4 regions of the Streptomyces sp. NPDC048434 genome follow, and region 1 is predicted to be linked to each of the others. Evidence: riboswitches for the same ligand, from Rfam matches in the RefSeq annotation. Region 1 holds a riboswitch; each other region holds the start of a gene.
The links. Region 1 has a riboswitch for cobalamin ahead of thiI (tRNA uracil 4-sulfurtransferase ThiI). Riboswitches for the same ligand answer to the same signal wherever they lie in the genome.
Positions count from the first base shown of each region.

Region 2: it holds a riboswitch for cobalamin, as region 1 does, so the genes downstream of both, ACGFWI_RS24080 (prenyltransferase/squalene oxidase repeat-containing protein) here and thiI (tRNA uracil 4-sulfurtransferase ThiI) in region 1, are expected to answer to the same signal.
Region 3: it holds a riboswitch for cobalamin, as region 1 does, so the genes downstream of both, ACGFWI_RS11280 (HoxN/HupN/NixA family nickel/cobalt transporter) here and thiI (tRNA uracil 4-sulfurtransferase ThiI) in region 1, are expected to answer to the same signal.
Region 4: it holds a riboswitch for cobalamin, as region 1 does, so the genes downstream of both, ACGFWI_RS36205 (cobalamin biosynthesis protein) here and thiI (tRNA uracil 4-sulfurtransferase ThiI) in region 1, are expected to answer to the same signal.

Region 1 is NZ_JBICXQ010000003.1:317,331-324,660, forward strand. Features, by position in the region: gene cobF (precorrin-6A synthase (deacetylating)) at 1-446, opposite strand, end outside; gene thiI (tRNA uracil 4-sulfurtransferase ThiI) at 443-1,777, opposite strand; cobalamin riboswitch at 1,930-2,148, opposite strand; gene ACGFWI_RS05585 (iron-containing alcohol dehydrogenase family protein) at 2,325-3,494, opposite strand; gene ACGFWI_RS05590 (NAD(P)-dependent oxidoreductase) at 3,560-4,495, opposite strand; gene ACGFWI_RS05595 (aldehyde dehydrogenase) at 4,615-6,138, opposite strand; gene ACGFWI_RS05600 (mandelate racemase/muconate lactonizing enzyme family protein) at 6,135-7,247, opposite strand; gene fae (formaldehyde-activating enzyme) at 7,244-7,330, opposite strand, start outside.
Region 2 is NZ_JBICXQ010000021.1:11,071-18,400, reverse strand. Features, by position in the region: gene ACGFWI_RS24105 (glycosyltransferase family 4 protein) at 1-1,380, opposite strand, end outside; gene ACGFWI_RS24100 (TetR family transcriptional regulator) at 1,620-2,252, shown strand; gene ACGFWI_RS24095 (ferredoxin) at 2,533-2,766, opposite strand; gene ACGFWI_RS24090 (aldehyde dehydrogenase) at 2,766-4,217, opposite strand; gene ACGFWI_RS24085 (MBL fold metallo-hydrolase) at 4,494-5,573, shown strand; cobalamin riboswitch at 5,781-5,941, shown strand; gene ACGFWI_RS24080 (prenyltransferase/squalene oxidase repeat-containing protein) at 6,110-7,330, shown strand, end outside.
Region 3 is NZ_JBICXQ010000007.1:244,970-252,299, reverse strand. Features, by position in the region: gene ACGFWI_RS11305 (methyltransferase) at 1-31, shown strand, start outside; gene ACGFWI_RS11300 (nucleoside/nucleotide kinase family protein) at 214-870, shown strand; gene ACGFWI_RS11295 (hypothetical protein) at 827-1,252, opposite strand; gene ACGFWI_RS11290 (MarR family winged helix-turn-helix transcriptional regulator) at 1,405-2,025, shown strand; gene ACGFWI_RS11285 (alpha/beta fold hydrolase) at 2,022-2,870, shown strand; cobalamin riboswitch at 3,021-3,228, shown strand; gene ACGFWI_RS11280 (HoxN/HupN/NixA family nickel/cobalt transporter) at 3,259-4,431, shown strand; gene ACGFWI_RS11275 (VOC family protein) at 4,500-5,000, opposite strand; gene ACGFWI_RS11270 (DoxX family protein) at 5,166-5,717, opposite strand; gene ACGFWI_RS11265 (enoyl-CoA hydratase/isomerase family protein) at 5,866-6,651, opposite strand; gene ACGFWI_RS11260 (CaiB/BaiF CoA transferase family protein) at 6,657-7,330, opposite strand, start outside.
Region 4 is NZ_JBICXQ010000044.1:35,722-43,051, forward strand. Features, by position in the region: gene ACGFWI_RS36195 (caspase family protein) at 1-413, opposite strand, end outside; gene ACGFWI_RS36200 (hypothetical protein) at 419-862, opposite strand; cobalamin riboswitch at 1,065-1,218, shown strand; gene ACGFWI_RS36205 (cobalamin biosynthesis protein) at 1,351-2,412, shown strand; gene ACGFWI_RS36210 (cobyric acid synthase) at 2,423-3,964, shown strand; gene ACGFWI_RS36215 (putative cobaltochelatase) at 4,035-6,164, shown strand; gene cobO (cob(I)yrinic acid a,c-diamide adenosyltransferase) at 6,164-6,760, shown strand; gene ACGFWI_RS36225 (cobyrinate a,c-diamide synthase) at 6,777-7,330, shown strand, end outside.

The DNA of each region.
Region 1 (7,330 bases):
CCGGGAATCACGTCGTAGGTGAAGGGCACCGCACCCCGGTCGGCGACCTCCTCCAGCGTGTCGATCGTGCTGTCGTAGAGAGCGGGATCGCCCCACACCAGGAAGGCGCCGGTCCGGCCCGGCGCCAGCTCGTCCCGGATCAGCCGCTCGTACAGGGCGGTGCGGCGGTGGCGCCAGTCGACGACCTGGGCCCGATAGCCGGCCGGGCTCGCGGGGGAGCGGTCACGCCGAGGGTCCTCGGCCTCGACCACTCGGTGTCCGGAGCCGGCGTGCTCGGCCAACAGATTCCTGCGCAGCCGGGTCAGTGCGGACGTCCGGGTGCCCTTGTCGAGCAGGAAGAACACGTCGCAGTCCCGCATGGCCCGTACAGCGGACAGCGTCACATGCGCCGGATCCCCCGAGCCGATCCCGATCACGAGGATCCGTCGACGGTCTTCTCCGGTCATGAGGACACCGCCCCGGACGGCCCCGTTGCACACACGGCCGGGCCAGGGCTGCCGGGCGCGGAGCCGCCGTCAGGGCTGTCCGCGCCGGGCTCCGTCTCTCCGTCGGTCTCGCCCGGGTACATGACCTGGACATCGCGCAGCAGACTGTCCACCACGTCGTCCAGGTCGAGGCGCTTCTCCACCGAACGCAGGTCGGTCAGTCCGGCCCGGAGGGAGACCCGGGACGGTGCGAGGAGCTTGCAGCAGTCCTCGTCCGGCAGCACGGAGATCTCCGCGGTGCCGATGGACCGGGCCTCGTCGATGATCTCCTGCTTCTCCCAGCCGACCAGCGGCCGTAGCACCGGCAGGGCGGCGGCCTCGTCGACGGCGGCCATGTTCGCCAGGGTCTGGCTGGCCACCTGTCCCAGGCTGTCACCCGTCACCAGGGCCTCCGCTCGCGTCCGGCCCGCCAGCGCGGAAGCGGCACGGACCATCAGCCGTCGTTGCGCGACGACCTGGAGCCTGCCGGCCCCCGCGATGGCCAGTTGCTTCTGGGCGTGGCCGAGCGCGATGACATGCAGCCGCCCACCGGGCTGGTAGCGGTTGAGTTCCCGGGCGAGGGCGTAAGCCTTGTACACGGAAGCGGCGTTCGTGTACGGAGCGCCGGTGAAGTGGACGAAGTCGCAGCCCAGTCCACGACGCATCGCCCGGTAGGCGGCCACCGGCGAGTCGTACCCGCCGGAGAGCAGCACCAGGGCACGTCCGCCGGAACCGACGGGGAGTCCGCCAGGCCCCTGGTGACGGATCCAGGAGAGATAGCTCTCCGTGCGGTCGATCTCGACCGAGACCCGCACATCCGGGCTGGAGAGGTTCACCGGTACGGGCCCCAGGGCCTCCTGGACCCGTGCCCCGAGAAAGCGCTCGAACTGCGACGAGGTCATCTCGAAGGTCTTGTCCCGGCGCTTGACCCGCACGGCGAAACTGATTCCGGGTCGCTCGGCACGGGCGCCGGCGAGCGCTTCCACGGCTGCCTCGGTGAGGTCCGTAACGGTGCTCGGGACGCGCAGGGCGGGCTCCACCGAGTTGAACCCGATCACCCGTCGGGCGCGCTCCACGAGGACATCCAGAGGGACCTCGCCGCCGAGCACGGTGACGCTCTGGCCGGACTTGATCCACGTGGAGCCGCCGACGCCCCGCAGCGCGCGGCGGAGGTTGTCGTGCAGCCGCTCGATGAACAGGTGCCGATTGCGGCCCCTGAGGAAGATCTCACCATGCTTGAGCAGGACACAGGGCCCGCTTGGGCGGGGCGTACGGGGAGAAGGGACGGAGGGAACGCTCGCTTCGCCGGGCACGAAACTCTCCTTCGCGAGTCGTCGTGAGGACCGGCGCCGGGCCGCGAACGGGATGCGGGCCCGCCCCGCGCACCACGGGCACGGTGGGGTGAAACGCACCACTCACTCAGCGGTCCCGCTACCGGGTCGCCATGGAGGCGTGCGTGGTGATCGCACCGCGCACGAGCAGTGGCAGGTCTTCGGACTTGTGGGCACATCCCGAAGGACGGGACGCCTACTGGCCGTCGCTTCCCAGGTCACACACGGACCCAGTGCTTCATGACGGCGGTCGTTCCCACTCACCGCTGCGAGGCAGTCCCGGACTTCCACCGGATTCCCTCTTGCGACACCCCGTCTGGCGGGCGGGGTGAACCAGCTGCGGGTCCAGGGTAGACAAGGCGGCGCGTGGCCCGTGCACGAGGCGAAGCTCGACCGGCCCCAACCGTCGACCTGCGCGAGCCGTGCGGCCCCCTCGTTCGAGGAACAGCGAGGGCGCGGGGTCGCGCCCCGGGCCTCGCCGCCCAGGGACGAAACTCCGCATCCGCCCCCCGCGATTCCGCGCCGCCCGTCAGTACACCCGGGTGAGGATCTCCAGCACCTCCGCCTCGCTCGGCAGCAGCGGAGCGTTCTTGGTCACCGCGTCCGCGACCGCTCCCGCGGCGATGGCCGGCAGCATTCCGCGGTCGGCGCCCAGTTCGCGCAGGGGCCGCTTGACGTCCAGTGTTCCGGAGATCTCGCGCACGGCCTGCACCGTGGCCCGTGCCCAGTCGCCGTCCGCGGGCGGGGTGCGGCGCATGGCCCGTCCCACCTGCTCGTACGCGTCCCGGGCCGCCGGAGCGCTGAACACCATGACCTCCTCCAGTACGGCGGCCAGGGCCACTCCGTGCGGGGTTCCGGTGTGGGCGGTGAGCGCGTGGCCGATTCCGTGGACGAGGCCGAGTCCGGACAGGGTGAGGGCCTGGCCGGCGAGGTGGGCGCCCAGCATCAGTGCGGCGCGGGCGTCGAGGTCCGAGCCGTCCCGGTACGCGGTGGGCAGCGCGCCGCTCACCATCGTCACGGCCTGCGTGGCGTAGGCGACGGAGACCGGGTTCGCGCCGCGTGAGGCCAGCGACTCGATGCCGTGGACGAGTGCGTCGATGCCGGTGGCGGCGGTGGCCGGAGCGGGCAGACCGAGCGTCAACTCAGGGTCCAGCAGGGCGATTCGGGGCTTCACGGAAGGGTGACCGAGATACACCTTGCGGCAGGCTCCGGCGTCCTCGATCACCCCGAAGCCGTTGGTCTCCGCCCCCGTGCCGGACGTGGTGGGGATCGCGATGAGCGGCAGTCCGTCGGCCGCTTCCCATAGACGGCCGGCGTCGGCGGCAACCGCGTCCGGATTGCCGACGAGCAGGGAGATGCCCTTCGCCGCGTCGAGAACGGAGCCGCCGCCGAGCGCGACGACCGCGGCCGGCCCGAAGGCGCGGGCCCGCCTGGCGCCCGCGTCGACGTCGCCGGTGGAGGGGTTGGGCGCCACCTCGTCGTGAACGGCGTACTCGATCCCGCCGGAGTCGAGGATCTTCAGGACGCGTTCGACGACGCCCGCTGCGCGCAGACCCCGGTCGGTGACGACGAAGGCGCGGTGCCGGCCCGTGGTCGTGATCAGCTCGGGGAGCCGGTCGATGTGACCGGGCCCGAACTCGATGCGGCAGATGGGGTCGATGCTCAGCGGCGCGAGGCTGTCGCGCTGAGGAGAGGCCATGGGTGCGGCTCCTGATGTGGGTGAGTGTGAGCGTGGGAGCGTGTCCGGCGGTGCCTTCCGGCGCCTCAGAGCACCAGTGCCGCGTCGTCCAGCGCGGCGGCCGGATTCGGCAGACGGAACTCCCGGCCGGCGAGCGACTCGTAGAGGCGGACGGGGCTCATCTCGCCCGCGAGGTCGCCGTGCTCGGCCTTGGCGCGGCGGTAGATCTGCTCGACCAGGGCGGACAGCTCGGTGGACACACCCAGGTCCCGGCCGAGGTCGATGGCGAGCCCAAGGTCCTTGCAGGCGAGTGCCATCGCGAATGAGTCGTCGTAGTCACCGTCGGCGAGCACGCACATGATGTCGCTCTCCAGGAAGTTCGAGGCGGCCGGGCTGGCGAGCAGCGAGCTGCGCAGCACTCCCAGGTCGACGCCCGCCTTCACGCCCATGGCGAGCACCTCGGAGGTGGCGACCAGATGGCTGAACCACAACAGGTTGATCATGAGCTTGACGCTGTATCCGGCGCCGATCGGGCCGACGTGCAGGATCCGGTCGGGGTCACCCATGGCTTCGAGGACCGGCAGCGCGATCCGGAAGTCGTCGTCCGCGCCACCGGCGAAGATCTGCAGTATGCCGGCCTCGGCGCCCCGGGCCATCCCGCTGACCGGCGCGTCGAGTCGGCGCACGCCCCGGGCGTCGAGGACCTCGGCGGCTACTCGTTCGGCGGCCGCGGGCGTCGACGTCGACATGTCGATCCACAGCGCGCCCGGCGCCAGCGCCTGCGCCGCACCGCCGCGCAGCAGCACCTCCTCGACGATCCGCGGGTTGGGCAGCATGGTGAGCAGCAGCTCCGCGCCCTCGGCGCAGGCGGCGGGGGAGTCGGCCCAGGTGGCGCCGAGCGCGAGATGTTCGGCGGCCGCCTCGGGCCGGGTGTCGTGCACGGTGACCAGATGTCCCGCGTGAATCAGATGGCGGGCCATGTGGCGACCCATATTGCCCAGGCCGATGAAACCGATCCTCATCGTTGTCCTCGCTGCGGTGAGAAGAGAAGGAGGGAGAAGGGGGAAGAGGGGAGAGGGGAGAAGTGAGAAGGGGGGCGGCGAATGGGGAAAGAGGGGGGAGCGGCGAAAGGGGCTCGTGTTCAGCCCCCGAGGTTGATCCAGGTGGTTTTGAGTGCCGTGTACGCGTCCAGCGCGTGCAGGGACTTGTCGCGGCCCGCGCCGGTGGCCTTGAAGCCGCCGAAGGGAGTGATGACGTCGCTGGCATCGAAGGTGTTGATCCAGACGGTGCCGGCCCGAAGGCGCCTGGCCGTGCGGTGGGCGACGGTGATGTCCCGCGTCCAGACCGAGGCGACGAGTCCGAAGTCGGTCTGGTTGGCGAGGCGTACGCCCTCGTCGATGTCTCCGTCGTAGGTCACCACGGCGAGGACCGGGCCGAAGATCTCCTCCTGGCCGACGGCGGAGGTGTTCGCCACCCCGTTCAGCACGGTCGGTTCGATGTAGCTGCCGCCGGACTCGGTAAGGGTCCGTCCGCCGCCGAGGAGTACGGTCGCGCCGTCCTCCCTGCCGCGTGCGATATAGCCGAGGATCTTGGCCAGCTGGTCCTCGTCGACGATCGGGCCCATGACGGTGGCCGGGTCGAGCGGGTCGCCGACCCGGAAGGTTGCGGCGGTGATCCGGCGAACGGCCTCCAGGAGCCGTTCCTTCACGGAGGCGTGTACGACGACCCGGGATCCCGCGTTGCAGGTCTGGCCCGCGTTGTAGAAGATCCCCCAGGCCACGGCGGAGGCGGCGGCCTCGATGTCGGCGTCCGCCAGGACGAGCTGCGGGGACTTGCCGCCGGCCTCGACGGCGACCTGCTTGCCGTTGGACTCGCCCGCGTACACCTGGAAGAGCCGCGCCACCTCCGCCGAGCCGGTGAAGGCGATCTTGTCGACCTCGGGGTGGCGGCCGAGCGCCTGCCCCGCCACCTCGCCCCGCCCGGGGATCACGTTGAACACACCGTCGGGCAGTCCGGCCTCGCTGCCGAGCGCGGCCAGGCGCAGGGCGGCGAGCGAGGTCTGTTCGGCGGGCTTCAGGACGACGCTGTTGCCGGTGGCGAGCGCCGGGCCCAGCTTCCAACTGGCGATCAGCAGCGCGTAGTTCCACGGAACGACCGCGCCGACCACGCCCAGCGGCTCCCGGGTGATCAGCGCGAGCGCGTCACCGGGAGTCGGCGCCACCTCGTCGTACGTCTTGTCGATGGCCTCCGCGTACCAGGCGATGGTCTCGGCCGCCTGGTTCACGTCGATCCGCACCGACTCGGTGATGGGCTTGCCCATCTCCAAGGTGTCGAGCAGGGCCAGTTCCTCGGCGTTCGCGCGGATCAGTTCGGCCCAGCGCAGCAGGACGCGCTTGCGCTCCCTGGGGGCGAGGTCGCGCCAGCGTCCGTCCTCGAAGGCCGCGCGGGCGGAACGCACCGCCCGGTCGACGTCCTCGGCGGACGCGGCCTGCACCTCGGCGAGCAGCGCGCCGTCGCGCGGCGAGACGCTCGGGAAGGTGTCGTCGGACGTGGCGTCGGTGAAGGCGCCGTCGATGAACGGCCGCGTCTCGAACCTGAGCTTGTCCGCGGCGGCCCGCCACTCGTCGTACGACCGGTGCAGCAATTCCTCGATGGTGTAGGTCACGTGAGCCTCCAGTGGTCGATCGCTTCCTCGTCGAGCTCGATGCCGAGACCGGGCTTGTCCGGCACTTCGAGATCGCCCTCGGCGTTCACCCGCACCGGCTCGGCGAGCATGAAATCGCGGCGTTCGGGGGTCCAGCCGGGCGGGTCGTAGGGGAACTCGAAGAAGGGGCCGCCGCCGACGCCCGCCGCGACATGCAGATTGGCCAGGACGCCGATGCCGTTGGTCCAGCTGTGCGGGGTGAACTGACGGTGCTTCAGTTGGGCGAGTTCGGCCAGGGTGCGGGCACGGTGCATGCCGATCGCGAGCACCACGTCCATCTGGTAGATGTCGAGGGCGTCCTCTTCGAGGTAGCGCAGCAGCTCGGTGGGGGAGTGGTGCATCTCGCCGGCGGCGATGCGCACCCCCGGGTTCTCGGCCCGCAGCCGCTTGAAGCCGTCGAGGTCGGCGTAGGGCAGCGGCTCCTCGACCCAGAACACATCGAGTTCGGCGAGGCGCGCGATGACCTTGCGGGTCTTGGCGAGGTCGGAGGCGGGGGCGGTGTCCCCCGCCATCCGCCAGGACTGGTTGAGGTCGACCATGATCTCGAAGCCGGTGCCCAGCTCCTCCCGGACGGCCCGGACCGCCGCGACACCCTCGTCGACGTGGTTCCGGTCGATCCGGATCTTCATGGCCCGGAAGCCGGCCTCGCGTACCTTCAGCGCCGTCGCCACGCGCTCCTCGGGGGACTTGAGCTCCCCGCACGACGCATACGCCGGCAGCCGCTTCGCCGCATTGCCGAACAGCTCCGCGACCGGGCGGCCGTGCACCTTGCCGATGATGTCCCACAGCGCCGCCTCCAGCGGCCAGTAGTGGGCGCCGTGGAAGTTGGCCGTCTCGATCGCCCGGACGTGCCGGGTGATGTCGAGTGGGTCCTCGCCGACGAACAGGTGCTTGTACGTGTCGAAACCGTCCATGAGGTCGCCGGAACCGATGCCGGTGATCCCCTCGTCGGTGTGCACCCGGACGATGGTGGCGTCGAAGCGCCGGCGTGGCTCGGGATCCCAGGCGGCGCGGAAGGGCGGGTCCAGCTCCAGACGCAGCCGGTCCAGGGTGATGTCAGTGATCTTCATCGGGCGAGCACCTCGGGAGTGGGCGTGTAGAAGGGGTTCTCCGGGCCCCTCACCGCCGCGGCCAGCACATCTGCGACGGACGG
Region 2 (7,330 bases), on a different contig from region 1:
GGCACCGGCGGCCGCCGCGGGCGTGGCCCGCAGCGAGGTCCGGGCGGCGGCCCGGTCGGCCTGCAGGGCGATGGCCTCGCGGTAGCGCTCGGCGGTGCCGATGGCGGCCTGACGCCAGGTGAAGCGGGCCAGCACCCGCTCCCGGCCGGCCGCGCCGAGCCGCCGGCGCAGCGTCTCGTCGCCCAGGAGCCGGAGCAGTCCGCCCGCCAGCGCGCCGGCATCGCCCGGCGGCACCGCGAGAGAGGTCTCGCCGTCCGGCCCGGCGACCTCGGGGATGGCGCCGCCGGTCGTTGCCAGCAGGGGGGTGCCGGTGGCCATCGCTTCGGCCGCGGGCAGCGAGAACCCCTCGTAGAGGGAGGGGACACAGGCGATCTGGGCGCTGCGGACCAGGTCGACGAGTTCGCCGTCGGTGATGCCCTTGACGAATTCGATGGCATCGGACAGTCCGAGCCGTTCGATGGCGGCGGCGACCGGCCCGTCGTCGGCGCGCTTGCCGACGACCACCAGATGCGCGTCGGGATTCTCGGTGCGCACCTTGGCGAGCGCCTCGACCAGGTGGATCAGGCCCTTGAGCGGCACATCCGCACTGGAGGTGGTGACGATCCGTCCCGGCACCTCGGGGACCGAGGCATCTGGCGAGAACAGGTCGGTGTCGGCGCCGATATGCACCACATGGATCCGGCCGGCGGACACCCCGAGGTCGTCGACTATCTCCTGGCGGGAGGAGCCGGAGACGGTCAGCACGGACGGCAGCCGCCGGGCGACGCGCTTCTGCATCCGGGTGAAGCCGTACCAGCGGCGGACGGAGGCACGGCGCCTCCAGCCGCCGGCGGCTTCCAGATCGAGCCGCCGGTCGACGGTGATGGGGTGGTGGATCGTGGTGACCAGCGGGGCGCCGAGCGCGCCGGGCCCGCCGAGCAGGCCGTAGCCGAGGGTCTGGTTGTCGTGGACGACATCGAACTGGCCGCGACGGGCGGCGAGATGGCGCCGGGCCCGCAGTGAGAAGGTCAGCGGCTCGGGGAAGCCGCCGGTCCACATCGTGCCGACCTCCAGCGCATCGATCCAGTCGCGGAACTCGCCGCGCTTCGGCGTACGGAACGGGTCCGGCTGGCGGTAGAGGTCCAGGCTGGGCAGCTCGGTCAGGGGCACCCCGCCGTCGAGGACGGGGTAGGGCTGGGCGCCGATGACCTCGACGGTGTGGCCGAGGCGGGCCAGTTCGCGCGAGAGGTGACGTACATAGACGCCCTGACCGCCGCAGAACGGGTTCCCCTTATACGTGAGCATCGCGATGCGCAGGGGACGCTCACCGTTCGACGGGGCTGAGGCCGAGGAGGCCTCTGCGGGGCGAGGCGCGGCTGCCTGGACGGCCTCTGCGGTCACGCTCGGCCCCCTTCTCACTGGACTTTCGCCGGAGCGTAACCGCTGGCGGTAATCTAGAACAAGTTTCAGAACTGATTGGCTACTGGTCAGTTCAGCGAGCTTCGAATCTACCGGCCGAGAACGATGCGAAAAGAGCCGCACCAGGTGATTCGCGCCACCACCCGCCCCCCTGCCATGCTGTGCCGATCACACCACCGGCACTCACCGCATCGCGGACGGAATGCCACGGAATGGGAAATATGACTACGGAATCCAAGGCGGCCAGGCCGACGCTTCCCGCGAGTCCTCCCCTGACCGAGCGTCAGGAGGCTCGGCGCCGCCGCATCCTGCACACCAGCGCCAAGCTGGCGTCCCGTGGTGGCTTCGACGCCGTGCAGATGCGCGAGGTCGCCGAGTCCTCGGGCGTCGCGCTCGGCACCCTCTACCGCTACTTCCCCTCCAAGGTGCATCTGCTGGTCGCCACCATGCAGGACCAGCTCCAGCACATGCACGAAACGCTGCGCAAGCGCCCCCCGTCGGAGCAGGACCCGGGTGCCCGGGTCGCCCAGACCCTGATGCGCGCGTTTCGCGCACTGCAGCGCGAGCCGCATCTCGCGGACGCGATGGTGCGCGCGCTGACCTTCGCCGACCGCTCCGTCAGCCCCGAGGTCGACACCGTCTCCCGGCTGACCACCGCGATCATCCTCGACGCGATGGGGCTGGACGGCCCCGCGACCCCCGAACAGCTCTCCGCGGTCCGGGTCATCGAGCACACCTGGCACTCGGCGCTGATCACCTGGCTGTCGGGGCGGGCCTCGATCGCCCAGGTGAAGATAGACATCGAGACGGTGTGCCGCCTGATCGACCTCACGGCACCCGGGACGGAGCGCTGACGCCGCCGGATGGGCCGCTCGATGGGCTGCTGGATGGCCTGTTGGGTGGGCCGCCGGGACGGGGCGCCGGGACGGGGCGCCGGGACGGGGTTGTTGAGCGGACCGTTGAGTGATCCGTGCCGGCTGCCGCACAAATGAGTGAATCGCGGGGGCCCGCCGTTAACTCCCGTGCGGGCACGGGTAGTTGGCCCGCAAGGGGCCCACCGGCCCCCTACGGGACCACCACCCCACACCCCCTACGGGGCTCCCGCCGCCCCGTACCCCACACCCCCGGGCCCGCTCACTCCTCCGGCGGGAAGACCGCCTCGCCGCTGTCGGCCACGGTCAGGGTGATGGCCTCCACGGGACACCCCTCGGCCGCCGCCAGTACGCCCTCGTCGGTATCGGTCTCCGGTGCCACCGGGTGCGACTGCCGGGCCGTGTCCAGCCGGAAGCCGTCCGGCGCCGCGCCGACGCACATCCCGGACCCGATGCAGACGCTCCGGTCCACCTCCACCCGCCAGCGGTCCCCCATCAGGCACCCGCCGGCAGATGGATCATCTTGTGCTCCATGTATGCACCGAAGCCCTCCGGCCCGAACTCCCGCCCGATGCCGGAGTTCTTGTAGCCACCGAACGGGCCGAGCATGTCGATGCTGAAGGTGTTCACCGAGTACGTACCGGTGCGGACCTGCCGGGCGAGGTCGATGCCGTGCTCGACGTCGGCCGTCCACACCGAGCCGGAGAGCCCGTAGTCGGAGTCGTTGGCGATCCGTACCGCCTCGGCCTCGTCGTCGTACGGCAGCAGACAGATGACCGGGCCGAAGATCTCCTCGCGGGCGATCCGCATGGAGTTGGCGACCTCGCCGAAGAGGGTCGGCTCGACATACCAGCCCGTCGGCTGCCCCTCGGGCCGGCCGCCGCCGGTGAGGACCTTGGCGCCCTCCTGCCGCCCGAGCGCGATGTAGTCCAGCGAGCGCTGCTGCTGACGGCGGGCGACCAGCGGGCCGAGTTCGGTGGCCGGATCCAGCGGGTCGCCGACGGTGAGCGCGGACGCCGCCGCGCTGAACCGTTCGGCGATCTCGTCGTAGTGGCTGCGCGGTGCGAGGATCCGCGTCTGGGCCACACACGCCTGGCCGTTGATCATCCAGGCGAACGGCACGATGCCGGCCACCGCCGCGTCCAGATCCGCGTCCGGCAGGATCACCGCAGCGGACTTCCCGCCCAGCTCCAGCGTGACCCGGCTGAGGTTCCGGGCCGCGACCTCCATGACCCGTTTACCCGCCGCCACCGAGCCGGTGAACGACACCTTGTCCACGCCCGGGTGCCCGACCAGGTACTCGCTCACCTCGCGGTCCGCCGGGAGGATCGACAGCACCCCCGCCGGCAGCCCGGCCTCGGCCGCGATCTCCGCGAGCAGATACGCGTCCAGCGGGGTCTCCGGCGACACCTTGAGCACCACCGAGCAGCCGGCCAGCAGCGCCGGTGCGAGCTTGGCGGCGGCGGTGAACTGCGGGACATTCCACGGCACCACGGCCGCGACCACCCCGGCCGGCTCCCGCCGCACCAGCAGCGGACCCAGCACCCCGTCCCGCCGCTCCTCGAACGGAAAGTCGCGGGCCACGGTCAGCGCCGCGTCCCACACCAGCATCGCCGCCAGTGACTGCACCATGACGCCGGAGGTGAAGGGCGTGCCGTTCTCGGAGCTGATGACCTTGGCGATCTCCTCGCTGCGGGCCGCGAAGCCGTCCTTGATACGGGTCACCACCGCGATCCGGTCCGCCAACGGGGCGTTCGCCCACACCCCGGACTCGAAGGACGTACGGGCCGCGGCCACCGCACGGTCGACATCGGCCCGTGAGGCGTGCGGCACCCGGCCGATGACCTGTTCGGTGTGGGGCGAGACGACCTCGATCGTGTCCCGGCCGGCCGGATCGACCCACTCACCGCCTATGTAGAGCTTTCCGTGCTCGACGAGGTCGCTCATCGCTGCCGCCTCCTGCGGGTTGGCCGCCTGTCCGACAATCCCTGAGGGGTCCTGAGGGTCCCTGAGCGGTCTCCTGGCTGCCCCTTGGGTGGCTCCTGATGCTGCATCAGCATCGCTCACCGCAACAGGAACTGATACCAGTTCTAGTTGCAGGAGTCCACGGCGCGGGCCGAATCCCAACTCCGCCGGAACGAAGGTCACTTCCCTCCGCATTGAAACCAGTTCTAGTTATAGTGAAGCCGGTACCGGGTGTATGCCACACCGAGAGGGGACCGGATGACGCCACAGGTGACCGACCACAAGGGCGGGGTGTGGAGCATCGCCGTCCCGATCCCGGACAACCCGCTCGGCCACACCCTCGTCCACCTCCTGGAGACCGACCGCGGGCCGGTGCTCATCGACACCGGCTGGGACGACCCGGACTCCTGGGACACCCTCGTCGCCGGCGTCAGTGCCTGCGGCTTCGCCCTCGCCGATCTCCACGGCGTCCTGATCACCCACCATCACCCCGACCACCACGGCCTCTCGGCCAAGGTGCGGGAGGCCTCCGGCGCCTGGATCGCGATGCACGCCGCGGATACCGACGTGGTCCGCCGCACCCGCGAGGCGGAACCGGGCCGGTGGCTCGACCACCTGACCGCCAGGCTCGCGACGGCGGGCGCACCGGACGAACATCTGGCACCGCTGCGGGAGGCGCGCGCCCAGGGGCGGAGCCGGAAGCTGCCCGGACAGGGAGCCGCGCTGCCGGACCGCGACATCAGCCCCGGCGAACTGCTCGATCTGCCGGGGCGCCGGGTGCGCGCCATCTGGACACCGGGGCACACCCCGGGTCATGTGTGCCTCCATCTGGAGGAGGAGCACCCCTCGGGGCAGGCCCCCGGCTTCGGCCGGCTCTTCTCCGGCGACCATCTCCTCCCCGGCATCACCCCGCACATCGGTCTGTACGAGGACCCGGAGGGCGAGGGGCGTCCCCCCTCGAACGAGGGTGAGAGCGTGAGGGACCTCCACGATCCCCTGGGCGACTATCTCGACTCCCTCCAACGCGTGGGCCGGCTCGCCCCCGCCGAGGTGCTGCCCGCCCACCAGCACGCCTTCACCGACGCCGGCGGACGCGTACGCGAGCTCATCGCCCACCACGAGGCGCGGCTCTCCCAGCTGAGGGCCCTGCTGCGCGAACCCCGCACTCCCTGGCAGCTGGCCATGGCCATGGAGTGGAACCGCCCCTGGGAGCAAATCCCGTACGCCTCGCGCAATATCGCCGTCTCGGAGGCCGAGGCCCATCTGCGCCGTCTGGTGAAGCAGGGACAGGCGGAGCGGGTGCCGGGGGCCGGTCCGGTGCGGTACCAGGCGGTGTGAGGGAGGGGCGGGCCCTCGGGCCATGGACCGTGGGAGGGACCTCGACGAGGCGGCGGCCGGTTGCCGCACGGCCCACGGCCGGTCCGCGGTGGGCCCACGGCCGGATTCCGCCCGGCGCCCTCCCCGGCCCGCGGCCGATTCCTGCCCGGCGCTCTCCCCCGCGCAGTTCCGGCTCGTACGGGCGAGCGAGTGGCGGGCGGGGGCCGGTTAAGGTGTGCGGGACAACTTCATCCGTACCCGATCGGGGGAAGCCGGTGGAAATCCGGCGCTGACCCGCAACCGTGAGGACGGCCTGCCCGCACCGCGCACCTGGCCGGGCGCGGAGGGCCGTACGAGCCGGAACACCCGAGGGGGCACGACCAAGGCTCCCGCCACCGGAACCGCCCGCCCGTGCGGACGGCCGGTGCGCGGCACCGTCGAGGTATACGGAGCTGAGCCCGGTGCCACCGCGCCCGATTCATGGATCGGCGCTCGGCCGGCCGGCCGAGCGCGGCTGCGTAGCATCGCCGCGACCCGACCCGAGAGGCACCGACCCGATGGCCCCCATGGCTTCCATGGCTCACCAGGCCCCTTTGCCGCATTCCGTCGCCTTGCTGGCGCGCCGCGCCGCCACGGCGCTGGCGGCCGCGGTGGTGCTGGGCGCGGCCGCTGCCCCCGCCGCGAACGCGGACTCCCCGCCCGCATCCCCCAAGAAGCTGCCCGACGGGCTGTACGGCACCAAGGACCCGCAGTACGACGGGGTCTGGCGGCAGTCGCTCGCGCTGCTGGCCCAGGACACCGTGGGCATACGCCCCGCGGCATCCGCCGTGAAGTGGCTGGCCGGGCAGCAGTGCGCCGACGGCTCGTTCACCGCCTTCCGGGCCGAGCCGGGCAAGCCCTGCGACGCCAAGACCATGCGGGACACCAACCAGACGGCCGCCGCGGTGCAGGCGCTGGCCGCGCTGGGCGGGCACGGGGACGCCGTGCAGAAGGCCGTGAGCTGGCTGAAGTCGGTGCAGAACGACGACGGTGGCTGGAGCTCGATGGCCGGCTCGGCCAGCGATGCCAACTCCACCTCCGTGGTCATCGGCGCGCTCGCGGCGGCGGGCGAGAAGCCGCGGTCCGTGACATCGAAGAAGGGTGGCAAGACCCCCTACGACGGGCTGCTCACCTTCCGGCTGGGCTGCGAGGCGAAGGAGGACGCGCGCGGCGCGTTCACCTTCCAGCTCAAGGGCGCGGCCCCGAACGCCGATGCCACCGCGGCCGCCGCGACCGGAGCGCTCGGCAAGGGCTTTGTCGTCGAGCCGGCCGGCAAGGGAGCAAACGCCCCCGTCAAGCCGCTGAGCTGTAAGGACGGCGAAGGCAAGAAGGCGGGCAGCAGCGATCCGGCGCAGGCCGCGGCGGGCGGCGACGGCTACCTCGTCGCGCAGCTCGACAAGAACGGACAGCATCTGCTCTCCGCGATGCCGGGCGCGGAGAAGCAGCCCGACGTCGGCAACACCGCCGACGCCGTGGTGGCGCTGGCGGCCGGCCGGCACGGCGCCGATGCCGCGAAGCCGCTGAAGTGGCTGGAGAAGAATTCGGCGGACTGGGCCAAGCAGAACGGCCCCGCCGCGTACGCCCAGCTGGTGCTGGCCGCGCACGCCACCGGTACCGACCCGCGCTCCTTCGGCGGCACCGATCTGGTGGCCGCGCTCAACGCCACCGGCCCCGAGCCGGCCGCCGCGGCGAAGAAGGACGCCGACGGCTCCAAGGACGAGGGCGGCCTGGGCCTGCCG
Region 3 (7,330 bases), on a different contig from region 1:
CGCGGACCGGGGTACGTCCGGCCCCCGCTAGGACCTTCCCGCCGCTCCGCCCCGACCGGCCCCGAGGCGCGGTGGCCCTCGGGGCCGTACCACCAGCACCACGGCCGAGCCGACCGGCCCGCCCCGCCCCGGCCCGCCTCCTGCGCCCCGTACCCGGCCGCCGACCGCGGGCATCCCGCAGGCGCCCCGCCCGTCAGGCACGATGGACGCACCATGGATCCCCGGCATCTCCTCTCCCGCGCCCGTCGGCTCGCCGCCTCCGCGGCACCCGGCCGACGGCGGCTGCTCGGCATCACCGGCCCGCCCGGCGCCGGCAAGTCCACCCTCGCCGCCCACCTCGTGGCGGAGCTGGCCGGACAGGCGGCGCTCGTCCCGATGGACGGCTTCCATCTCGCCGAGGCGGAGTTGCACCGTCTGGGCCGTACGGACCGCAAGGGCGCGCCGGACACCTTCGACCCGGCCGGATACGCGGCACTGCTGGCGCGCCTGCGCTCCCCGGAGCCGGACACCGCCGTCTACGCCCCGGCCTTCGACCGCCGTATCGAGGAGCCGGTGGCCGGCAGCATCCCCGTGGCGCCCCACATTCCCCTCATCGTCACCGAGGGCAACTACCTCCTCCTCGACTCCGCCCCGTGGCCGCGGGTCCGGGCGCTGCTCGACGAGGTCTGGTACGTGGAGCTGGACACCCCGGAACGGATCCGCCGGCTGGTCGACCGGCATGAGCGGTTCGGGCGTCCGCGCGCCGACGCCGAGCGGTTCGTGCACACCTCGGACGAGGCCAACGCCCGTGTCGTGGCGGCCACTCGTGACCGCGCCGACCTCGTCATCAGCTTCGCACCCGAAGAGGCCCCGCCTCCACCGAGCGCATAACCCCGCTCCCCCGCCCCCGCCGGCCGGCGAACAGTCCGGCCACCGACAGCGCGCCCCACCCGACGGACACCGCCACCGCCTTCAGCTTCCGGTCGCGGCCCGGCAGCGTCGCACCGAGCAGCACGGCGTCCCCTAAGTCCGCCGCAATCCGCACATACGCGGCGGCACGCAGCGCCGGGCCTTCCGGAGCCAGCGTCATCGCCAGTCCGCTCACCGCATCCCGCCAGGCCAGCGGACGCAGTGCGGTCCGGGTCGCCGACGCGGTCCGCCCTTCGCCGTCCACCAGCCCCGAGGGCCGCGCCAGCAGATCGGGCAGCGCCGCCACCGCCACCCCGTACACGGCCGTGGCCGCCCCGACCGCACGCAACAGACCAACCTTCATCCGCCGTCCACCTTTCTCGTCCCACTTTTCTCGTCCCACTTTTCTCATCCCACTCCACCGGCCGCACGAGCCCCGTCGCGCCGGCCGCCTCCTCAACTCCTTTCCGCGGCAGCCCTCTCCCCAAACGACATCATCGATGTCATCATGACATCATGAGTGTCATTGAGGGCTGTGCCGGAGAGACCGAAGTCGCCGGTGACGGCGAACCGACGACCACCGACGACCTGCTGTACGGCGTCATCCGACGCCTGTGGCCGCTGCATCGCACGGTCGTCCGCGCGGTGGAGCGCGAGCTGGCGGGCACGGGCATGACCGCCGGCGAACACGCACTGCTGGACGCACTGCGCACCGAAGGCCCGCGCACCGTCCCGCAGTTGGCGCGCGGGATGGGGCTCGACCGGCAGCCGGTGCAGCGCTGGGTGAACCACGCCGTGGAGCTGGGCCTGGTCGTGACCGCCCCGAATCCCGCACACCGCCGCTCGTCCCTGATCCGGCTCACCGCCGAAGGCGCGGAAGCGATACGCGGCGTCCAGGAGTGCGAGGCGGCGGAGCTGAGGCAGCGGCTGGCCGATCTGTCCGCCGAGGACGTCCGTACCGCGCTGCGTGTACTGGACCGGCTCGGCGAGGAGTTCCGCCACCTGGCGAACGACTCACACATGACACCGGAGGAAACCGGCAGTCACGGCAGTTGCGGCAGCGGCGGCAATAGCGACGACAATGGCATCACGCCCAGTTCATCGCATCCGGTACACAAAGGACGGCCCGCAAGATGACCCGACGAATCACCGCCTGGTCCGAGATCGACAACGGGCTCGTGCCGATCGACGACGGTGAGCTGTTCTACGAGACGGCCGGCTCGGGCCCCGCGGTGGTGCTGCTCCACGGCGGCATGCTCGACCAGCACATGTGGGACGAGCAGTTCGCCTGGCTGGTGAACTCCGGCCTGCGCGCGATCCGTTACGACTTCCGCGGCCACGGCCTGTCCTCCACCGTGGCCGGGGACTACGCCAACCACGACGACCTCTGTGCCCTGCTGGACGCGCTCGATGTTCCCGGCGCCGTCCTCGTCGGCCTCTCCCATGGTGCGCGGGTCGCGCTCGACGCCGCCATAGCCCGCCCGGAGCGGGTGACGGCCCTCGCGCTGGCCTCCCCCGGCATCAGCGGCCGCGCCTTCACCGACCCCTTCCTCCTGGAGCACATCAAGGCGCAGGTGGCGGCGATCGGCACACCGGACGGCGCGGAACGGTATGTCGAGCACTTCCTGCGGATGTGGGTGGACGGACCGCATCGCGAACCGTCCGCGGTGCACCCGGGATTCCGCGAGCGGATGCGCGCCTCGGCCGAGGCCAATGTGGAGGTGCATGCCGAGGGTGCGGGTGCCGGTATGCCCCTTGAGGTCGGCGCCGCGGGCCGCCTGGGCGAGATCCGGGTGCCGACGGTCGTGTTCGACGGCGACCTCGACAGCAGTGACATCTCCGCCAATGCCCATGCGATAGCGCTGACCGTTCCCGGCGCCCGAAGAGTCCGGATACCGGGGGCGGCCCATATGGTCAATCTGGAGAACACCGCGCTCTTCGACCGCGAACTCCACACCTTCCTCTCCTCCCTGGACCACTGACCCACCGCGGACCACGGCCCCTGGGACCACCGGCTCCGAGGGCGGCCGCGGTGGCAACGACCGCCCCGTGGAACGGCCGGCCGCGCCCGGGGAGTGCTCCCTCCCGGGCCACGGGCAAGCCCCGTGCACCTCACCCCTCCCTGGTGGCAGTTAGAGTGACCGGGCCGTGGTGTTCGGGAAGCCGGTGACGGACCTTGTGGTCCCAGACCGGAGCGGCCCTCGCCACTGTGATCGGGGAGTTTCCGCCCCTTCCGCAGGCGCACGGCGCGCCTGCGGCGCCACTGGCCGCGGCCGGGAAGGCGGGGGCGGGCGCGTGCACCCGTAAGCCAGGAGACCGGCCACGGCATCTCACGAACTGATCCACGAGGTGCTGGAGCGTAACCGCCGGATGGTCCTGTCCACCGATACCCGACCCACCCCTGCCTCCACCGCCTTCCGCTGGCGCCGGCAGGACACCGTCCGCACCGCGGGCCTGATGGCCGTCATAGCCGGTCTGCATCTCATCGCCTTCGGCGTGCTCTTCCTGCTCGTGGTGCCCCATCACTACGCGGTGGGCAGCCAGGTCTTCGGGGTGGGTCTCGGCATCACCGCATACACCCTCGGTATGCGGCACGCCTTCGACGCCGACCACATCGCCGCGATCGACAACACCACCCGCAAGCTGATGGCCGACGGCAAGCGGCCCGTCTCGGTCGGCTTCTGGTTCGCCCTCGGCCACTCCAGCATGGTCGTCGCAATGGCGGCCCTGGTGGCGGGCGGCGCCCAGCTCGCGGGCACCCTGCTCAACGACGAGTCCCGTACGCACCAGATCCTGGGCACGGTCGGCACCACGATCTCGGGCACCTTTCTCTACCTCATCGCCGCCCTCAACCTGATCGCCCTGACGGGGATCTGGCGGGTCTTCCGCGGTATGCGCAACGGCCACTACGACGAGGCCGAGCTGGAACAGCGCCTCAATGCGCGCGGCTTCATGAACCGCTTCCTGGGACGGTTCACCCGCTCGATCTCCCGTCCCGGCCAGATGTTCCCGCTCGGCTTCCTCTTCGGGCTCGGCTTCGACACCGCGACCGAAGTGACCCTGATGGTGATGGCCGGCAGTGGCGCCGCGGCCGGCCTGCCCTGGTACGCCGTGCTGTGCCTGCCGCTGCTCTTCGCCGCCGGGATGAGCCTGTTCGACACCCTCGACGGCACCTTCATGAACTTCGCCTACCAGTGGGCGTTCTCCAACCCGGTGCGCAAGGTCTACTACAACCTCACCATCACCGGCCTGTCGATCGCCGTCGCCTTCTTCATCGGCACGATCGAGCTGGTGACCGTGCTGCACGAGAAGCTCGCCCTCAACGACCCGCTGACCGGCTGGATTTCCGGCCTGGACCTCGGCAATGCGGGCTTCCTCATCGTCGGCCTGTTCATGGTGGTGTGGGCCGCGGCGCTGGCGTACTGGCGACTGGCCGGCGTCGAAAAGCGCTGGGCGGAGCGGGCGGAGCGAACGAAGTCGGCGCAGCGGACGGAGGCGGCGGAACAGACGGGGTCGGCGGAGCAGGCCGCGCCGGGCTCCTGAGGCGCGTCAGCCGCACGCGCCCCGTACGTCCCCGGCGCCCGTATCGGCGTCGGGCCACAGCCGCCCTTTCAGGTGGCCGAACCGGCCGCCGAACCCGTCACCAGATCCGGCCCCCAGCGCTCCAGCGCCGCCGCCAGATCGAGTGGCAGCAGCCGCTCCGGCTGGTCCGAACCGGGCCAGTCCTCCCGCGGGACCCGCCACATCACCTCGAACTCATTGCCGTCCGGGTCCTTGGCGTACAGCGACTTGGCGACGAGGTGATCACTCGACCCCACCAGCGCGCCCCGCTCGACGAGCTGCGCATGGGCCGCGACCAGCTCACCGAGCGTGCCGATTTCCCAGGCCAGGTGGTAGAGCCCGACCCGCCCGGCCTCGGGCCCCGGCGCATCCGGCCCCACCGCGAACAGCGCCAGATCATGATCGTTGAGTGAGCCGGGAGCGCCGAGGAACGCGGCCCGTCCCGGGACCTCGATCCCCACCGCGAGCCCGAGGGCCTCGGTGTAGAAAGCGACCGACCGCGCCACATCACGGACGTAGAGCACCGCGTGGTTCAGACGTCGTACGGACATGCAGCCTGCTCTCCGATCTCCTGCCACGACACCGCCGGGGGCCGCCGTGCCCTCCCCCACTCCTGATCTACCCCGCCCGCCCCGCCGCTGCCCGAATTCCTCCGGCCGGGATCCGGCCGTTTTCGGCCCGGGTGCCCGAAGTGCGGGGAGCGGCTCACTTCCGGGTCACTTCCGGACCAGCAGAACCGCGCCCGCCAGCACCACACCCAGCACCAGCGCGGCCACGCCGTGGACCGGCCGGTGTGCGCGCAGGCCCGGCAGGAGGCGGTCGATGGCGTAGCGGCCGGGCCCGGTCAGCGCCAGGGCCGCGGCACCCGCGGTCAGCAGCAGCTCGTACTCCACGCCCTTGGGCGCGAAGAAGCCGCCGCCCCACTTCACGGCAAGGGCATTGATCATCGTGCCGACGACCGCCGCACCGGCGAGCGGCGTGAGCAGCCCGACCACCAGCCCGAGCCCGCCGAGCGTCTCGCTCAGACCGGCGACGACGGCCATCGTCCTGCCCGACGGATAGCCGCTCATCGTGAAGAACTGCCCGGTCCCGTCCAGCCCCGGGCCGCCGAACCAGCCGAGCAGCTTCTGGGCACCGTGGACCGCCATGGTCAGTCCGAGCGCGATCCGCAGCAGGAGCAGCCCGGTGTCGTAGCCGTGCGAGGAGGGGGCGGGGCGCATCGAGGCGCCGATGCGGGCGGACTCGAGAGTGCTGAGGGGGGACGTCATGAGAGCGCTCTTTCGCATGTCGGGGACGGCCCGCGAGGGCACCGCCCAGAACTACTTGAAACTTCAAGTCACTGTCCCGACGATACACAGCACCCCCACGCCGGACAACATGCCCCGGCACACGGACCGACGCCCGGACCGGCAGCGGTCAGGAGGCGGCGGGCGGGACCGGTGCGGCGTCCGATCGCCGCCCGAGGAACGCGCCGATCGCCCGGTCGAAGTCGGACCGCGCCACCGCCGGCCGCGGATTGACGGCGGCGGCCTTCCGCTGTGGTGCCAGCGCGGCGGTCACCGCCTGCTTGGCGGCCCGGATCGCCGCGGGTGGCTGCTCGGCGATACGGGCGGCGAGGTCGCGGGTGCGGGCGGCGAGTTGGTCCGCGGGCACGCCCTCGTCCGCGAGCCCGAGGGACACCGCGGTGCGGGCGTCGACCAGTCGGCCGGTGTAGAGCAACTCCCGCGTCGCGGCGGGCCCGGCCAGCGCGACCATGCGGGCGGCGAACGCAGGGCTGGCGAGGATGCCGAGCCGGGCGATCGGCATCCCGATCCGGGCGCTGTCCGCCATGAGCCGCAGATCGCAGGCGAGGGCGAGTTGGCATCCCGCACCGGCGGCGACACCGCGGATCTCGGCGATCACCGGAACGGGACAGTCCTCGATCGTGGTGAACGCCGCTTCCATCTGGGCGAAGGACTCCTCGACGTATCCGTCGTCCGCATCCACCCAGTCGGTCATGTTCGAACCCGCGCAGAACGTGTCGCCATGCCCGCGGATCACCAGCACCCGCAGCGACCGGCCCGCCCCGAGCTCCCTGACCTGGCGGGCCAACTGCGCCCAGGCCCGGCCGGGAAGGGCGTTGCGCCGGCTGCCGTCTCCGATACGGATCTCGGCGACCGCGCCGGACCGGGACGTCCCGATGGTGGGTTCGTATGCGGGCACGGGGTTCACTTCGCGGCCTTTCGCGCGCGGAGAACGGCCAACTCCCGCGGACCGACGCCGAGGGCGGCCAGGATCTGCGCGGTGTGCTCCCCGTGCCGGGGCGGCGGGGTGCGTACGGTCGCCGGGTTGCCGGACAGCTTGACGGGAGAGGCGAGGGTGCGCAGGGTGCCGGCGTCGGCGTGTTCGAGTTCGGCGACCATGCCGCGCGCGATGACCTGGGGATGCCGCAGGGCCTGGTCGACGGTGTTGATCGGGCCGACCGGTACCTCCGCCTCGGTGAGGAGCACGGCCCATTCCTGCGCGCCGCGTGCCCGCAGCGCGCGTTCGATGAGCGGGAGCAGTTCCCCGCGATGACGGACCCGGTCGGGGTTGGTCACGAACCGTGGATCGTCGGCCAGCTCGGCGAGTCCGATCGCGGTGGCGAAGCGGCGCCACAGGCCGTCGTTCCCGGCCGCGACCATGAGGTGACCATCGGCGGTCGGGAACGCCTGGTACGGCACGATCGTCGGGTGGGCCGAGCCATAGCGCTGCGGAACGTCGCCGGAGGCGAAGTACCCACTGGCGACATAGCTCAGCCAGGCCACCTGGCCGTCCAGCAGCGAGACATCGACCCACTCACCGCAGCCGGTGTGCTCGCGGTTGCGCAGGGCGGCAAGGACGCCGATGGCGGCCCACATTC
Region 4 (7,330 bases), on a different contig from region 1:
GCGTAACAGCACTCCAGGACGACCACGATCCGGTCGGCCCGCGCGTTGTCCACATAGGACAGCACCGTGTCCTGCCACGAGACGGTCTTGTGACGCCGTTCCGAGGCGCCGACCATGAGTTGCAGATTGCCGCCGTCGCGGCCCACCCGGCCGTGGCCGGAGAAGTACACCAGCAGCAGGCCGCGCGCCTCCTGGGTGACCGCGTCCAGCGCCTGTTCCACCTCCCAGGGCTCCTGGGGCCGGCAGGTGATGACCTCGCCCTTGGTGAACAGATCGGTGCCGGGGGCGAGCAGGGCCTGCTCCAGTTTCCGGGCGTTGTCCTTCACCGCGGGCAGCGGGCGCAGCGTGCGGTAGTCGTCGACACAGATCAGCAGCGCCCGGTTGACCTTGCCCCGTGCGTCGTATTCGGACATCCGGCTCAGTCCCCTGCGGTGCTGCCGCTCTCGTCCGCCGGGCTGCCGGGATCGGGGCGTTCGGGGGCCACGGCGCCCGGCCCCGCGTCGCCGAGCGCGTGCAGGTCCCCGTCGCCGCCCCCGACCGCGACGGCGGGCCGTTCGCCGGTGTCGCGTTCCTCCCGGCGCCGTCGCAGCCACTCCTGCAGGGCGATGCTGAGACTTTTGCTGACTTCGGCGGCGACGGCGCCGACGATGACCAGGATCAGATCGTCGACACCGAGGGCCATGTCGCGGGGGCCGTCGTCGCTCTCGTCCGCCGGCCGTGGCCGCAGCTCCCAGTCGTGCCGGCGCCGGTCCAGCCACGGCTCGCGCTCCAGCCACGCCTTGAGGTCCTCGATGTCCTGCTCCGGATTGTTCGTGCCCGTGATCCTGATGCGGATCTCGTGGCGGTCAGCGCGCTGCGTCATCCCCCGGCCCCCTTCCGGCGGCCCCATCGCCGCCGTGCACCAGATAGTGACGTGAGATCAGGGGCGCAGGCAACCGTCTGTGACACGACTGCCACGCTGTGGCGTGCACCACAGGGCGTGCCACAGGGCACCGTCGCAGGTCAAGGGTGAGTTGACGGGCATTCGCGGGGCGTGGTGGACTGCCGGAGCCATTCGGCGACAGATGAGGAAGTCCGGTGAGAATCCGGCGCGGTCCCGCCACTGTCACCGGGGAGCGTTCCTCCAGCGAAGGCCACGGTCCGCCTCGCGTACGTCCGATGACGTACGCAGGGACTGGAAGGCCGGAGGACTCGCCGATCCGGGGAGCCAGGAGACTCTTGTCGCCGTCACGTCGAGCCAGGGCGCGGACCCTGAGTGAGGACATACCGCCATGCCCGGCCGCCCTTCGAGATCTCCACTGCCCGCTGTCGCAGGGCCCCTTCGGCACGCCCTGGCGGCGGTCTGATCCGATGCGCGGCGAACACGCGGGATATGCGTGCGGCGCGGCCCTCGGCTTCCTCGGTGACCTGATCGCGGCGGACCCGCGGCGCGGCCATCCGGTGGCCGCCTTCGGCCGGGCCGCGGGCGCCGTCGAGCGCCGGCTGTGGCGCGATCACCGCGGATACGGGGCGGCTCACGCCGTGCTGTGCGCGGGCGGTGCCGCCGCCGGTGCCGCGCTGCTGCAGCGCGCGGTACGGGCCGCCGCCCCGGCTCCGCTGCGCGGCGGAGCCCGGATCGCGCTGACCGCGGCGACGGTCTGGGCCGTGCTGGGCGGCACCTCACTCGGCCGCGAGGCCCGCGCCGTCGGCGGTGCGCTGACGGCGGGCGACCTGGACGTGGCGCGGGAGCGGCTGCCGCATCTGTGCGGGCGCGATCCACAGGCGCTGGACGGGCCCCAGATGGCCCGCGCGGTGGTGGAGTCGGTCGCCGAGAACACCTCGGACGCCGTGGTGGGCGCCCTGGTCTGGGGCGCGCTGGGCGGGGTGCCCGGCCTGGTGGCGTTCCGGGCGGTGAACACCCTGGACGCGATGGTGGGGCACAAGTCGCCGCGCCACCGCCGCTTCGGCTGGGCCTCGGCCCGGCTCGACGACCTCGCCGGCTGGCCCGGCTCCCGGCTGACCGCCGCGCTCACCGTGCTCGCGGGCCCCGACCGGCGCGGTGCGCTGCGGGCCTGGCGGGCGGACGGCGGCGCGCACCCGAGCCCCAACGCGGGCCCCGTGGAGGCCTCGTTCGCGGGCGCGCTGGGTGTCCGGCTGGGCGGCACGCTGGCGTACGGCGGGCGGGTGGAACACCGTCCGGTGCTCAACGACGGGGCGCCGCCGGTCGCGGTGCCCGACATCGCCCGGGCCGTGCGGCTCTCGCGCCGGGTGAGCGTGCTGGCGCTGGTGACGACGGTGGCGGCGCGGCCGGCGGCCGGCGCGCTACGCCGGGCCCTGTTGCGCACCACCCGCCCGGCCGCAGGCGCAGTGACGCGCAGGGCCGCACGTGCGGTGGCGCGTACGGCTCACGACAGCCGGGGTCCCGGCGCATGAGGAGGACCCGGTGAACGGGCGGTTGAAGGCATCCGGTGGGGCCGTCGGCGGTGGCCTGTTGGTGGCCGGTACGACGTCCGACGCCGGCAAGAGCGTGGTGACGGCGGGCATCTGCCGCTGGCTGGCCCGGCAGGGCGTGCGGGTGGCGCCGTTCAAGGCGCAGAACATGTCGCTGAATTCGTTCGTCACGCGCGAGGGCGCGGAGATCGGACGGGCCCAGGCGATGCAGGCCGCCGCGGCGCGGGTGGAGCCGACCGCGCTGATGAACCCCGTACTGCTCAAGCCCGGCAGCGACCGCAGCAGCCAGGTGGTGCTGCTGGGGAAGCCGGTGGGCGAGCTCAGCGCCCGGGGCTACCACGAGGGGCGCCAGGAGCAGTTGCTCGGCACGGTCACCGACTGCCTCCAGGAGCTGCGGCGTACCCACGACGCGGTGATCTGCGAGGGCGCCGGCAGCCCCGCCGAGATCAATCTGCGGCGGACCGACATCGTGAACATGGGCCTTGCGCGGGCCGCCCGGATCCCGGTGATGGTGGTCGGCGACATCGACCGCGGCGGGGTGTTCGCCTCCTTCTTCGGCACCACCGCGCTGCTGTCCAAGGAGGACCAGGCGCTGGTCGCGGGGTATCTCGTCAATAAGTTCCGGGGCGATGTCACGCTGCTGGAGCCGGGCTTGGAGATGCTGCGCGGTCTCACCGGGCGGCAGACGCTGGGCGTACTGCCCTTCTCGCACGGTCTGGGCATCGACGAGGAGGACGGTCTGCGGGTGTCCCTGCGCGGTGCGGTGCGCGAGAGCGTGGTGGCGCCGCCGCACGGCGCCCAGGTGCTGCGGGTGGCGGTGGCCGCCGTGCCGCTGATGTCGAACTTCACGGACGTGGACGCGCTCGCCGCGGAGCCGGGCGTGGTGGTGCGGTTCGTGGACCGGGCCGAGGAGCTGGCCGATGCGGACCTGGTGGTGCTGCCGGGGACCCGCGGCACGGTCCGGGCGCTGCAGTGGCTGCGCGAGCGCGGACTGGCGGACGCGGTCGCCCGGCGGGCCGCCGAGGGCCGCCCGGTGCTGGGCATCTGCGGCGGCTTCCAGATGCTGGGCGAGCGCATCGAGGACGACGTCGAGTCGAAGGCGGGCGCGGTCGACGGGCTGGGGCTGCTGCCCGTACGCGTGCGGTTCGCGGCGGAGAAGACCCTGGCGCGGCCGGTCGGCGAGGCGCTGGGCGAGCCGGTGACGGGCTACGAGATCCACCACGGGGTCGCCGAAGTGACCGGCGGGGACGAAGAGTTCCTGGACGGGTGCCGGACCGGCTCCGTATGGGGCACGCACTGGCACGGCTCGCTGGAGAGCGACGGCTTCCGGCGGGCCTTCCTGCGACGGGTCGCGGCGGACGCGGGCCGGGCCTTCGTACCGGCCCCCGGCACCAGCTTCGCCACCCTGCGCGAGGAGCAGCTGGACCGGCTGGGCGATCTGATCGAGGAGCACGCGGACACCGGCGCCCTGCTGCGGCTGATCGAGGAAGGCGTACCGGAGGGGCTGCCGTTCGTGCCTCCGGGGGCGCCATGAGGGTACGCAGTGGAGGACCGCGACAGACGCAGAAGATCCGGCCGGCCGACGACGTGGAGGACGACACAGCATGACAACCGCTCACAACACGACCCAGCAGTACCCCTTCACCGCGGTGGTCGGGATGGACGATCTGCGGCTGGCGCTGCTGCTGAACGCGGTGAGCCCCGCGGTGGGCGGTGTGCTGGTCCGCGGGGAGAAGGGCACCGCCAAGAGCACCGCCGTGCGGGCGCTGTCGGCGCTGATGCCGCATGTGGACGTGATCAGCGGCTGCCGCTTCGCCTGTGCCCCGGAGGCGCCCGACCCCGGCTGCCCGGACGGGCCGCACGAGGCGGGTGCCGTCGAGGACCGCCCGACGCGGATGGTCGAACTGCCCGTCGGCGCCTCGGAGGACCGGCTCGTCGGCGCGCTGGACATCGAGCGGGCGCTGTCGGAGGGCGTGAAGGCCTTCGAGCCGGGCCTGCTGGCTGATGCGCACCGCGGCATCCTCTACGTCGACGAGGTCAACCTGCTCCACGACCACTTGGTGGACCTGCTGCTGGACGCGGCCGCCATGGGCGCCTCGTACGTGGAGCGCGAGGGCGTGTCCGTGCGGCATGCGGCCCGCTTCCTGCTCGTCGGCACCATGAACCCCGAGGAGGGCGAGCTGCGGCCGCAGCTGCTGGACCGCTTCGGGCTCACCGTCGAGGTCGCCGCCTCACGCGAGCCCGACCAGCGGGTGGCGGTGGTCCGGCGCCGGCTGGCGTACGACGCCGACCCGGCCGGCTTCGCGGCACGCTGGGCGGCCGAGGAGGACGAGCTGCGCCACCGCATCACCGCGGCACGGGAGTTGCTGCCGGGCGTGACGCTGGGCGATGCGGCGCTGCGGCAGATCGCGGCGACCTGCGCGGCGTTCGAGGTGGACGGGATGCGCGCCGACATCGTGATGGCGCGCACCGCCACGGCGCTGGCCGCGTGGGCGGGGCGGACCGCTGTCCTGGAGGAGGACGTACGTCAGGCGGCGCTGCTGGCGCTGCCGCACCGCCGGCGCCGTAACCCCTTCGACGCGCCCGGCCTGGACGAGGACAAGCTCGACCAGACGCTGGAGGAGTTCGGCGGGGCGGACGAGGGCACGGACGGCGAGGACGATCGGGACCCGGACGGGCCGGACGGCGGCCCCGACGGGGGCGGTCCGGACGGCGGCGGACAGCCACCGCAGGACGGCGGGGACGGCGGGCCGCAGGAGTCGCCCCTGACGCAGAGCCCCGAACTCCCGCACCAGCAGGAGGGGGAGGCACCCCCGGCTCCCGAGGCCCCCGAGCAGCCCCGGGAACAGCCCGCGGCCCCGGAGCAGGCCCAGGAGGGCGCCCCTGCCGCGGGCGGCGAGAAGGCCGCGGTCGGTGCCACCGAGCCGTTCCGTACCCGGCGGCTGGATGTGCCGGGCCTGGGCGAGGGCGCGGACGGCCGCCGGTCGCGGGCGCGGACCGCACACGGCCGGACGACCGGGGCGCGGCGCCCGCACGGCACCCTGGGCAAGCTGCATCTGGCGGCGACGGTGCAGGCCGCGGCGCCGCACCAGCGGGCGCGCGGCCGCCACGGGCGGGGTCTGGTGGTGCGCCGGGACGATCTGCGCGAGGCGGTACGCGAGGGGCGGGAGGGCAATCTGGTCCTGTTCGTCGTGGACGCGTCCGGGTCGATGGCGGCGCGGAAGCGGATGAGCGCGGTCAAGGGCGCGGTGCTCTCGCTGCTGCTGGACGCCTATCAGCGGCGCGACAAGATCGGCATGATCACCTTCCGTGGCACCGGCGCCGAGCTGGCGCTGCCCCCGACGTCCTCGGTCGAGGCGGGCGCGGCGCGGCTGGAGCAGCTGCCGACGGGCGGCCGTACGCCGCTGTCGGAGGGGCTGCTGAGGGCCCATGAGGTGCTGCGGGTGGAGCGGATGCGGGATGCCTCGCGGCGGCCGCTGCTGGTGGTCGTCACCGACGGACGGGCGACCGGCGGCCCGGAGCCCGTCGTACGGGCCACCCGCGCGGCCCGGCTGCTGGCGGGTGAGGGCACCGCCTCGGTGGTCGTGGACTGCGAGGCGGGTCCGGTGCGGCTGGGTCTCGCGGGCGAGCTGGCCCATGAGCTGCAGGGCACCGCCATCACCCTCGACGAGCTGCGCGCGGACAGCGTCTCCGCGCTCGTACGGACCGTACAAGGCAACAGGAAGGCCGCGTAATGCCGCAGGGACAGCCGTCCGTCGTACCGAACGACGGGCTCACCACCCGCCAGCGCCGCAACCGCCCGCTGGTGTTCGTCCACACCGGCCAGGGCAAGGGCAAGTCCACCGCCGCCTTCGGGCTGGCGCTGCGCGCCTGGAACCAGGGCTGGCCGGTAGGGGTGTTCCAGTTCGTGAAGTCCGCGAAGTGGAAGGTCGGCGAGGAGCGGGCGCTGAAGGTGCTCGGTGACTCCGGCGAGGGCGGCACCGTCGCCTGGCACAAGATGGGCGAGGGCTGGTCCTGGGTGCAGCGCGACATCGCCTCCAGTGAGGACGCGGCGCGCGAGGGCTGGGAGCAGGTCAAGCGGGACCTGGCCGCGGAGACGTACAAGCTGCTGGTGCTGGACGAGTTCGCGTACCCGCTGAAGTGGGGCTGGATCGACACCCAGGAGGTGGTGTCGGCGCTGCGCGACCGCCCCGGTACGCAGCATGTCGTCATCACCGGGCGGGGCGCCCCCGAACCGCTGCTGGAGTTCGCCGATCTGGTGACGGACATGACCAAGGTCAAGCACCCGATGGACGAGGGCCAGAAGGGCCAGCGGGGCATCGAATGGTGACGGCGGTGAGCGCGGGATGAGCGGCGGTTCGATCCCCCGGCTGGTGATCGCCGCACCGTCCTCGGGCGCGGGGAAGACGACGGTGGCCACCGGACTGATGGCGGCGTTCGCCGAGTCCGGGCTCGTGGTGTCGCCGCACAAGGTGGGACCCGACTACATCGATCCGGGCTATCACTCGCTGGCCACCGGCCGTCCCGGCCGCAATCTGGACGCCTATCTGTGCGGGCCCGACCGGATCGCGCCGCTGTTCCTGCACGGCGCGGCCGGCGCCGATCTCGCGGTCGTCGAGGGCGTGATGGGGCTGTTCGACGGGGCGTCCGGAATGGGCGAACTGTCCTCGACGGCGCACGTGGCCAAGCTGCTGCGGGCGCCGGTGGTGCTGGTGGTGGACGCGTCCTCGCAGTCCCGGTCGGTGGCCGCGCTGGTGCACGGCTTCGCCTCCTGGGACCCGGAGGTACGGCTCGCCGGGGTGATCCTCAACAAGGTCGGCTCGGACCGGCACGAGGAGCTGCTGCGCGAGGCGATGGACTCCTCCGGGGTGCCGGTGCTGGGCGCGCTGCGCCGCGACGG